2 linked regions of the Aureispira sp. CCB-E genome follow. The protein of the gene in region 1 interacts with the protein of each later gene in a pairwise test. Links are inferred from orthologs where the notes say so. Each region holds a gene or a part of one and is shown on either strand. Other genes may lie near its edges.

Region 1 (4,395 bases):
CTAGTATTGATATTGCTGTCTATAATAATACAAGAAGTGCCATTGTAACAGCATTAAATAATGCACAAAGCAACGGGGTGCAAGTTCGTTATATTGCCAATAGTGGAGCAATTACTAGCAATGCTGCTTTGAATAATTCTACCCTTACATTTCCTGTTTTTTATGCCAATACAGCCGATTTGATGCACAATAAATTTATGGTTATAGATGCCCATAGTGTTAACAATTCGTGGGTTTGGACTGGATCCTGTAATTGGACGTATACAGATATGTATACCAATTATAATAATTCTGTTTTGATTCAAGACCAAGCATTGGCGCAAGCCTATATCTTAGAATTTGAAGAAATGTGGGGGAGTAATACCGCAAGTTACAACGCTAGTAATTCAAAAGTTGGTGCTCAAAAATTGAATAACACGCCTCATACATTTAATATTGGTGGTCGGTTAGTGGAGGCTTACTTTTCACCTTCTGACAATACAACCAACGAAATTGAATCCAGTCTTTATTCTGCGGATAATGACATTGAATTTTGCTTGTTATCATATACAAGAAATGAACTGGGAACAGCTATTCGCAACGAACATCAATCAGGAACTTTGGAACATGGTATTATGGAAAATATCAACGATCCTGGTTCAGAATATAATTGGTTGACGGGGCAAGGGGTTAACTTATTGGCGGATAACCATAGCACGATGTTGCACCACAAATATGCAGTTGTCGATGCAGGTAATATAAATTCTGACCCTTTGGTTATTACAGGTTCTCACAATTGGACAACAGCTGCCGAGGAACGTAACGATGAGAATACTTTGATTATTCATGATGTGGATATTGCTAATTTGTATTTACAAGAATTTACTGCTCGTTGGTGTGAGGTTAAGAACAATGTCAATTGTAGCTTGCCATTTTCTGTTTTCTCAAATACGAAGCGTGTGGAAAGAGTAGAAGAGGCAATTCAGATTTATCCAAATCCAGCTACAGGCAGCATAAGCATTGAAATTGAGGAGGGGACAGATGAGCGAGTTGAGGCAAAGTTGTATAGTCCAACAGGACAGTTGTTGCAACGTGCTATCTTAGGAAACCAATATGGAACTTATTTTTGGGAAATAGATGTTGATAAGAATGGAATTTATTTCCTGTCGATTCAAAGTAAAACAAAGATTTGGAAAAAATCTATTCATGTGATTCGATGATTTTATCAAGAAAATATTTAGAGATGTTAATGACAACCACTAGTACCCTAGAAAATAAAATTATTAAAGAATATGTTGGTGTTGTTTCGGGAGAAACGATTATTGGTGCCAATATATTCAAAGACTTTTTTGCTGCCATTCGAGATGTTTTTGGTGGTCGTTCTCGCTCTTATGAAAGGGTATTGCGCCAAGCCAAAGAAATTGCCATGAAAGAAATGGGCGAAAATGCCAAAGCTTTAGGAGCCAATGGTGTTATTGGAATTGATTTAGATTACGAAACAGTCGGTAAAGGAATGTTAATGGTAACCGCTTCTGGAACAGCGATAGATTATGAGTAGTGTTTAGATCAATGAAACTAACTTTAGTTGCTACTCTGTTATTTTTATTGTATTTATTCTTGAGATATGTTGTTTGGTTTTAGTAGCAAAGCTTGAGATTCAAGATAAAGGCGAGCTTAATTAAATTAATTGATGTTTTATGAAGCAATGAGTAAAAGAATGAATAAAGGATTATTTAAAGAAAATAGATGGATATGGATTGGAGTGTCATTGTTTATTAGTTGCTTATTGCTTGGATGCGAAGTAAGGGAAGAAGAACATAAAATCATAAAACAAGACGACTTTTTTATGACTATTTCTAGGGTAGAATGCGTAGCATATGAAAAGCAAAATAGAACAACTCTTTCTAAAGACTGTTTACTATTAAAAACCGAAGTTGTTTTTCATAATGAATCTAAGGATACTATAAAATTAAGGAGTATGTCTTGTTCATATGATGCTGAATTCATGGTTTCAACAACAGATATTTCTATTCAGCCTTTTATTTGCTTTGCCAATTTTCCAATTACGATTTTAATTCCACCTCAACAGCAAGTTGTCCGAGGATTGAATTTAATTTGGGCAAATCCCACAGATAATGAAACAGTGTTTTCTCTAGCTTATATTCCTCATAAATCCTTAAATACTCAAAATATATTAGATACATTATGGACCAATACTCAAATATTAAATTGGGAAATAATTCAAGAAAAGTGTTTGCAATAAAATAAAAAACGGGGTGCTACATTTTTATGCGGCACCCCATCTTTATATAAAGAATACAAGATTCCCAAATTATCTTAAAAACTTGAAAATTGAACGACCAGGATAGTAAGCAGAATCTCCTAACTCCTCTTCGATGCGAAGTAGTTGATTGTATTTAGCAATTCTATCAGAGCGAGAAGCCGATCCTGTTTTGATCTGTCCTGTATTTAAGGCAACAGCCAAATCAGCTATCGTTGTATCTTCTGTTTCTCCAGAACGATGACTCATGACGCTAGTATATGCGGATTTATGTGCCATGTTTACCGCCTGAATGGTTTCTGTAATACTTCCAATTTGATTCACTTTGATCAAAATAGAATTAGCTGTATTTTCTTCAATACCTCTAGCCAAGCGTTCTGTATTGGTTACAAATAAATCGTCTCCGACAATTTGCACTTTGTTTCCTAGTTTTTCAGTCATCAATTTCCAGCCCTCCCAATCATCTTCGTCTAGACCATCTTCAATAGAAACAATTGGATATTTGCTGCACCATTCTTCCCAAAAAGCAACCATTTCACCCGAAGTCAACTTACGGCCATCTGATTTATGGAAGTGATATACTTTTTCTTCTGCATTATAAAACTCAGAAGCAGCTGCATCCAAAGCAATCAAGACATCTTCTCCTGCTTTGTAACCTGCATTTTCGATAGCAACTAAAATAGTTTCGATGGCTTCTTCGTTAGAGCCCAAATTTGGAGCGAAACCACCTTCATCTCCTACGTTGGTAGAGTGGTTCTTACTTTTTAGTACTTTCTTTAAGTGATGGAAAATTTCTGTCCCCATACGCAATGCCTCGTGAAACGTATCTGCTCCAACAGGCATAACCATAAATTCTTGAATGTCAATAGAATTATCTGCATGAGAACCTCCGTTTAAAATATTCATCATTGGAACAGGTAAGGTAGTTGCACCAACACCTCCAATATAACGGTACAAAGGCAATCCAGCCTCTTGAGCTCCTGCTTTGGCTACGGCCATAGAAATAGCTAAGATAGCATTTGCTCCTAATTTTTCTTTATTATGAGTACCATCCAAATCCAACATGATTTGGTCAATAATACCTTGGTCCAAAACACTGTGACCAATAAGTTCAGGAGCAATGTGTTCCATTACATTGATGCAAGCGTCAATGACGCCTTTTCCTAAGTAACGATCTTGATTTCCATCTCTAAGTTCTACAGCTTCATATTTTCCTGTAGATGCTCCAGAAGGAACAATCGCACGACCCATAATTCCACTAGAGGTATATACTTCTACTTCTACAGTAGGATTTCCTCTTGAGTCTAAAACTTCTCTTGCAAAAATATCTTCAATAATCATGATTGATAAATGACTTGAAAAAGTGAATAGTTAGTTGTCTAAATCACGGGCAAAGATAGAAGATTTTTGACAAACCTACCTAGTCTACTGCTTATAATACCAATTGAAGGGCAAAATATAATTTGATTAAGTTCCTAAACGGTTGCGATACAAGAGATCTCTACGTTGACATATTTTGGCAAATTAGAGACTTCTACGGCTTCTCGTGCGGGAGCTGTATCGTCATTAAAATAGCGAGAATAGACTTCGTTAATGGCAGCATAATTGCCCATATCCGTCATAAAAATAGTGCACTTAATTACATTCTCAAAAGTTGTATTAGCTTCAGCCAATACGCCTGCAAGATTTTGCATGACACGTTCGGTTTCTGATTTTATGCCCCCAGATTCCAATTCTCCAGTTTCTGGATTAATGGCAATTTGACCAGAAACATACAAAATTCCATTGGCAACAACAGCTTGGTTGTAGGGACCTACAGGAGCAGGCGCATTTTTAGTTTGGATGATTTGTTTCATAATATATGTTTTTTTAGTAGTGTTATTCGAATTAGCATTACTCTGCTTAAAAAACGTATTGTTTGTCTATTAGTAAAATGTGCTTTTGTTGATCTTGCTGCTAGAAAGCTGATAATTAAACTAAAAAAGCAACAGAGTATTAAATTGGATGACAAGAGCCTAAGCAAGATGTTTTAAGATGATGACTTCTTTTTTTGTCAAAAATCGACATTTGCCAACAGGAATATTCTTTTTGGTTAATGAAGCATAACGAACTCGGTCAAGTTTTACAACTTCGTA
Region 2 (4,242 bases), 3.4 Mb from region 1 along the record:
GTTCTGTATAGGAGATAGGTTTTTTAGGAAATGCCTCCATAACAGATTCCGCCCCTGCGCCACCGCAGAAGAAACAAGAAGCTAAAGGAAAAGCCGAGAACATAAATTGTTGTCCATCGTCATCCAAATCAGCCATTGCATCCGCAGCAATATCATGAGGAATAATAAAACCTTCTACTTCAATTATCTTTCCTTCGTATTGGCGAACTCTTTTTGAAATTTTAGGTTCAAAAATAACATCGTCAACACTTTCATCAAAACGAATATCGAATTTTAAGGTTAGCAAATCTTCCCAAGGACCTACAGGTTCCATTTCCTTTTCGACAACAAATTTGCCATCCATAGGATGGTCAAAAACTTCACCTAAATTGGCAGAACTATATCCTTCTGCATATTCGGTTGTTGATTCTCCAACACCACGAGTAGCAGCAACAAGATTTTCTCGATCTATTAAGTCCTTGTCATTGGATTCATTACTACTGAACATTCCTTTGAATAGATTAGGACGTAGACAAACCAATAAACTTAATAAGATTATAAAAAAGCCTATTTTCTTAATCATGTTTTCTTTTTTATTTGAACAAAACACTTTGTAAATGCAAACTCTATTCCTAAAAAAGAGTCGTTCCCTTCATTTACAAGGTTACTTTCTAACATGGTTTTAGAAATCTAAAGTATTCCTATCAAATTTCAAACTATTATAAATATAGTATTTTTTCGTTTTAAAGCAACATTTAGATAACTACAAAGATACATTTTCTGTTGTATAAGCCTAAAGGCTTCACTTTTTTTTAACAATTAGCTTTAAATACTAGATGTTGTTATAGTGTTATCTTGTATGGTATAACCATTTAGAAAGCTTTTGATATCCATGCGTTTGCGTTTGGTTAGTTGGACATCTAGTAAGTTGACATAACCATCTTGAGTTGCTACTTTTAAGAATTTTTTACCATCTGTTTTAAGAGTGCCTGGTGGATAATTGTGTGTAGTGGTTTCTTTTTGAGTTTTAAAAATTTTCAATTTTTCACCGTCTAAAGTTGTCCAAGCAGTAGGGAAGGGGCTCATACCGCGAATAAAGTTGTGTACCGCTTCTGTGGTTTGATCAAAGTTGATGTTACAGTCTTGATGAAAAATTTTAGGTGCATGGCAAACTTGGCTATTGTCCTGTGGTTGTAATTGATAATTACCGTTCTCAATGGTCTGAACGCTTTTTAGCATCAAATCAGCTCCAATTACTTTTAAGCGATTGTATAACTCACCTGTTGTTTCATTTTCTCCAATTTCTGTTTTGGCTTGAAAGAGCAAATCGCCCGTGTCGATTTCATGTTGCAACAAGAAGGTTGTTACACCAGTTTCTTTTTCACCGTTTACAACAGCCCAATGAATGGGAGCTGCTCCGCGATATTTAGGTAATAAAGAACCATGCAAATTCATCGTTCCCAAAGGAGGCATATCCCAGACAGCTTCAGGCAACATACGAAAGGCAACCACGATTTGCAAATCGGCTTTTAAGGCACGCAATTCAGCTTGAAATTCAGGACTTTTTAAGTTTTTAGGTTGTAAGATATGGAGCCCTTTTTCTACAGCATACTTTTTGACATCAGATTCTAGCAACTTCTTATTGCCACGACCGCCCCATTTGTCTGTTGCCGTAATAACGCCTACAATATCGTAGCCATTTTTTAATAAAATATCTAAAGAAGGAACCGCAAAATCAGGCGTTCCCATAAAAACAATTCTCATGTAGATTCTATTTATGCCCTCCAATTACCATAGTATAGCAACAGAGATGGGCAAATTATTACTAAAATACACTTGTGTTGAGTTAGTAGTTAGCTGAGCTGCTACTTCGTGGTCGTTGATTACTTCGTGAGCTCGTGAGCGCAGCTAACTATTGTTGAGTATTAGATGATTTTTTCAACGCCCACTTGTTTTAGGCGATTGATCATATCCTTTGGATCTTCGGCTTTGAAAACAGCAGAACCCGCTACCAATACATCAGCACCCGCTTGCAATAAAACTTCTGCGTTTTGCAACCCCACACCACCATCAATCTCAATTTTGGTATTTAAGTTTCGAGTGATAATTTCAGCTTTTAAATCTCGTACTTTTTGCAACGTCGAATAAATGAACTTTTGCCCTCCAAACCCAGGGTTTACAGACATCAAGCAAACCAAATCAATTTCTTCTAAGATGTCAAACAATAGGTCTACTCTAGTATGTGGGTTTAAGGCAACACCAGCTTTAGCTCCTGTTGCTTTAATCTGTTGCATCGCACGATGCAAGTGGTTGGTTGCTTCGTAGTGAATGGTAATAATATCGGCTCCAGCGGCAGCAAATTCTTCAACATATTTTTCTGGTTCCTCAATCATCAAATGACAATCCATTACTTTGTCTGTTAAAGGTTTGATGGCTTTTAGGACAGGGAATCCAAAAGAAATATTGGGCACAAAACGACCATCCATGACATCTACGTGTACCCAGTCGGCATTGCTCTCGTGTAACATTTGGATGTCTCTTCCCATGTTGGCAAAATCAGCAGCTAGAATTGAAGGTGCAATTAAGTGTTTCATTGTTGTTGTCTATTTTTTGAAAATGAGTTTGAAGTCAAAAGTAACTTGATTAAGATTCTTCAAACTGTAGGAAATGTATGGTATGGCACAAAAATAATAGAATCCCCTAAGAATAGGTAAGAACTCAAAATTATTATTAAACATTTTGTTCTTCTGCTTATGGTTTCAACGAATTCTATTTTCTTAAAGGAAAGAAAAGTAATGTTCTTAAAATAGTTTATGTTGATTTTGGTTGGTTGTAATTCGATTTTGATGATGTTCAATCTCTTGCATGATCCAATAAGCTAATTGCAAGGCTTTTAACCCATCTTCTAAGGCGACTTTTGTTGGTTGGTTGCTAAGAATGCTATTGGCAAAGGACTCTAATTCCATTTTAATAGCATTGTTGGGCTTGGCTTCAGGCATATCTAATTCAATATAGCGTTTACCAATACTGGTATCCAATTCCATGCAATTGTCTTTACCTGTTGGAATTTGCTCGTGAATGCGCACCACTTCTGTTTGTTTGTTTAGAAAATCCAAACTCAGATAGGCATCGGATTGAAAAACTCTCAATTTGCGCATATTTTTCATAGAAATACGGCTGGCTGTAATATTGACAATGGCGCCATTTTTGAATTCTATTCGAGCATTGGCAATATCTGCCGAAGAACTAACAATAGCAACGCCACTCGCTTGGACAGAATGAACTTCGTGAGGAATTAATTTTAAAATAATATCCAAGTCGTGAATCATTAAATCCAATACAACAGAGACGTCTGTTCCTCTAGGATTAAACAAGGCCAACCGATGCGCTTCTACAAACATAGGATTTAAGTTCTTATCTTCGATGGCTAACAAGGCAGGATTAAAACGCTCTACGTGTCCTACTTGTGCTTTGATGGGTTGGTTTTGCACCAATGCGCAGAGTTCTTGTGCTTCTTGAAGCGTATGGGTAATTGGTTTTTCGATAAAAAAATGCTTGCCAGCAGCAACAACTTTTTTTGCCAACTCAAAATGGGTAATGGTTGGCGTTACAATGTCTACTACATCTACTGCTTCGATCAAGGCTTCAACCGATTCAAAAGCTTGAACATTCTGTTCTGTCGCTATCTTGGAGGTTAACTTTTGGTCTATGTCAAATAAGCCAACTAACTCGTATTGGTCAATCATTTGAATGCATTTGACATGAATTTTACCTAAATGACCTAGTCCTAAGACGCCTATTTTGAGCATGTTTTTGGTTTATTTTAAATCTAAAGCACAAGATTTTGCCAAGTCTTCTAATTCTTGAAATGTAGGTGCCCAGAGATTGTGTTTTATAAAAATTGCTTTGGTTTGTTGATAAGAATCCTCATGGAGTAGAATGGTTGCTTTGGTAGCACTGAAAACAGTACTAGGAATGCAACGTTTCATGATTTTGGATAAATGAGAAGTCAGCCGTCCTTTTTGGCTATATAGTCCTTTTTCAAAACGTTCCGCTTTATCTAAGATTTCTTCTAATTCAAAAATAAGTTCTTTACCCAAGGCATAACGAACATCGACCAATCTATCATCATCGTTAAGGTTGATTTTACGAATGGTTTCCTTTCCTAAATCTGTCTTACCATAAAGTCGATATAGTTTAAAAGAAAGCTCGTCTTGAGGATTGTCAATAGCAGGATGGATTAAAGGTGTCTCCACAACATCA

Evidence for each region. The genes of interacting proteins can lie anywhere in the genome.
Region 2: the proteins of eno (region 1) and rpe interact in binary tests that used the Escherichia coli proteins (3 or more experiments, as listed by UniProt). The link is inferred for Aureispira sp. CCB-E from one-to-one orthologs.

What each region holds. Positions count from the first base shown.
Region 1 is NZ_CP133671.1:6,326,699-6,331,093, reverse strand. Bases 1,457-4,395 are described here. They hold eno (phosphopyruvate hydratase), read right to left. Parts: upstream 3,602-4,395; coding sequence 2,312-3,601; downstream 1,457-2,311. Other genes in these bases: QP953_RS24545 (pseudouridine synthase), read right to left, coding at 4,276-4,395; QP953_RS24550 (Rid family detoxifying hydrolase), read right to left, coding at 3,736-4,116; QP953_RS24560 (hypothetical protein), read left to right, coding at 1,697-2,242; QP953_RS24565 (heavy metal-binding domain-containing protein), read left to right, coding at 1,457-1,537. In the rest of the region: QP953_RS24570 (phospholipase D-like domain-containing protein), read left to right, coding at 1-1,199; more of QP953_RS24565, read left to right, coding at 1,223-1,456. UniProt on the Escherichia coli protein: Catalyzes the reversible conversion of 2-phosphoglycerate (2-PG) into phosphoenolpyruvate (PEP). It is essential for the degradation of carbohydrates via glycolysis.
Region 2 is NZ_CP133671.1:2,924,445-2,928,686, forward strand. What follows is about bases 740-3,525. They hold rpe (ribulose-phosphate 3-epimerase), read right to left. Parts: upstream 2,574-3,525; coding sequence 1,905-2,573; downstream 740-1,904. Other genes in these bases: fmt (methionyl-tRNA formyltransferase), read right to left, coding at 805-1,743; QP953_RS11045 (Gfo/Idh/MocA family oxidoreductase), read right to left, coding at 2,781-3,525. In the rest of the region: QP953_RS11030 (hypothetical protein), read right to left, coding at 1-562; more of QP953_RS11045, read right to left, coding at 3,526-3,788; QP953_RS11050 (hypothetical protein), read right to left, coding at 3,798-4,242. UniProt on the Escherichia coli protein: Catalyzes the reversible epimerization of D-ribulose 5-phosphate to D-xylulose 5-phosphate.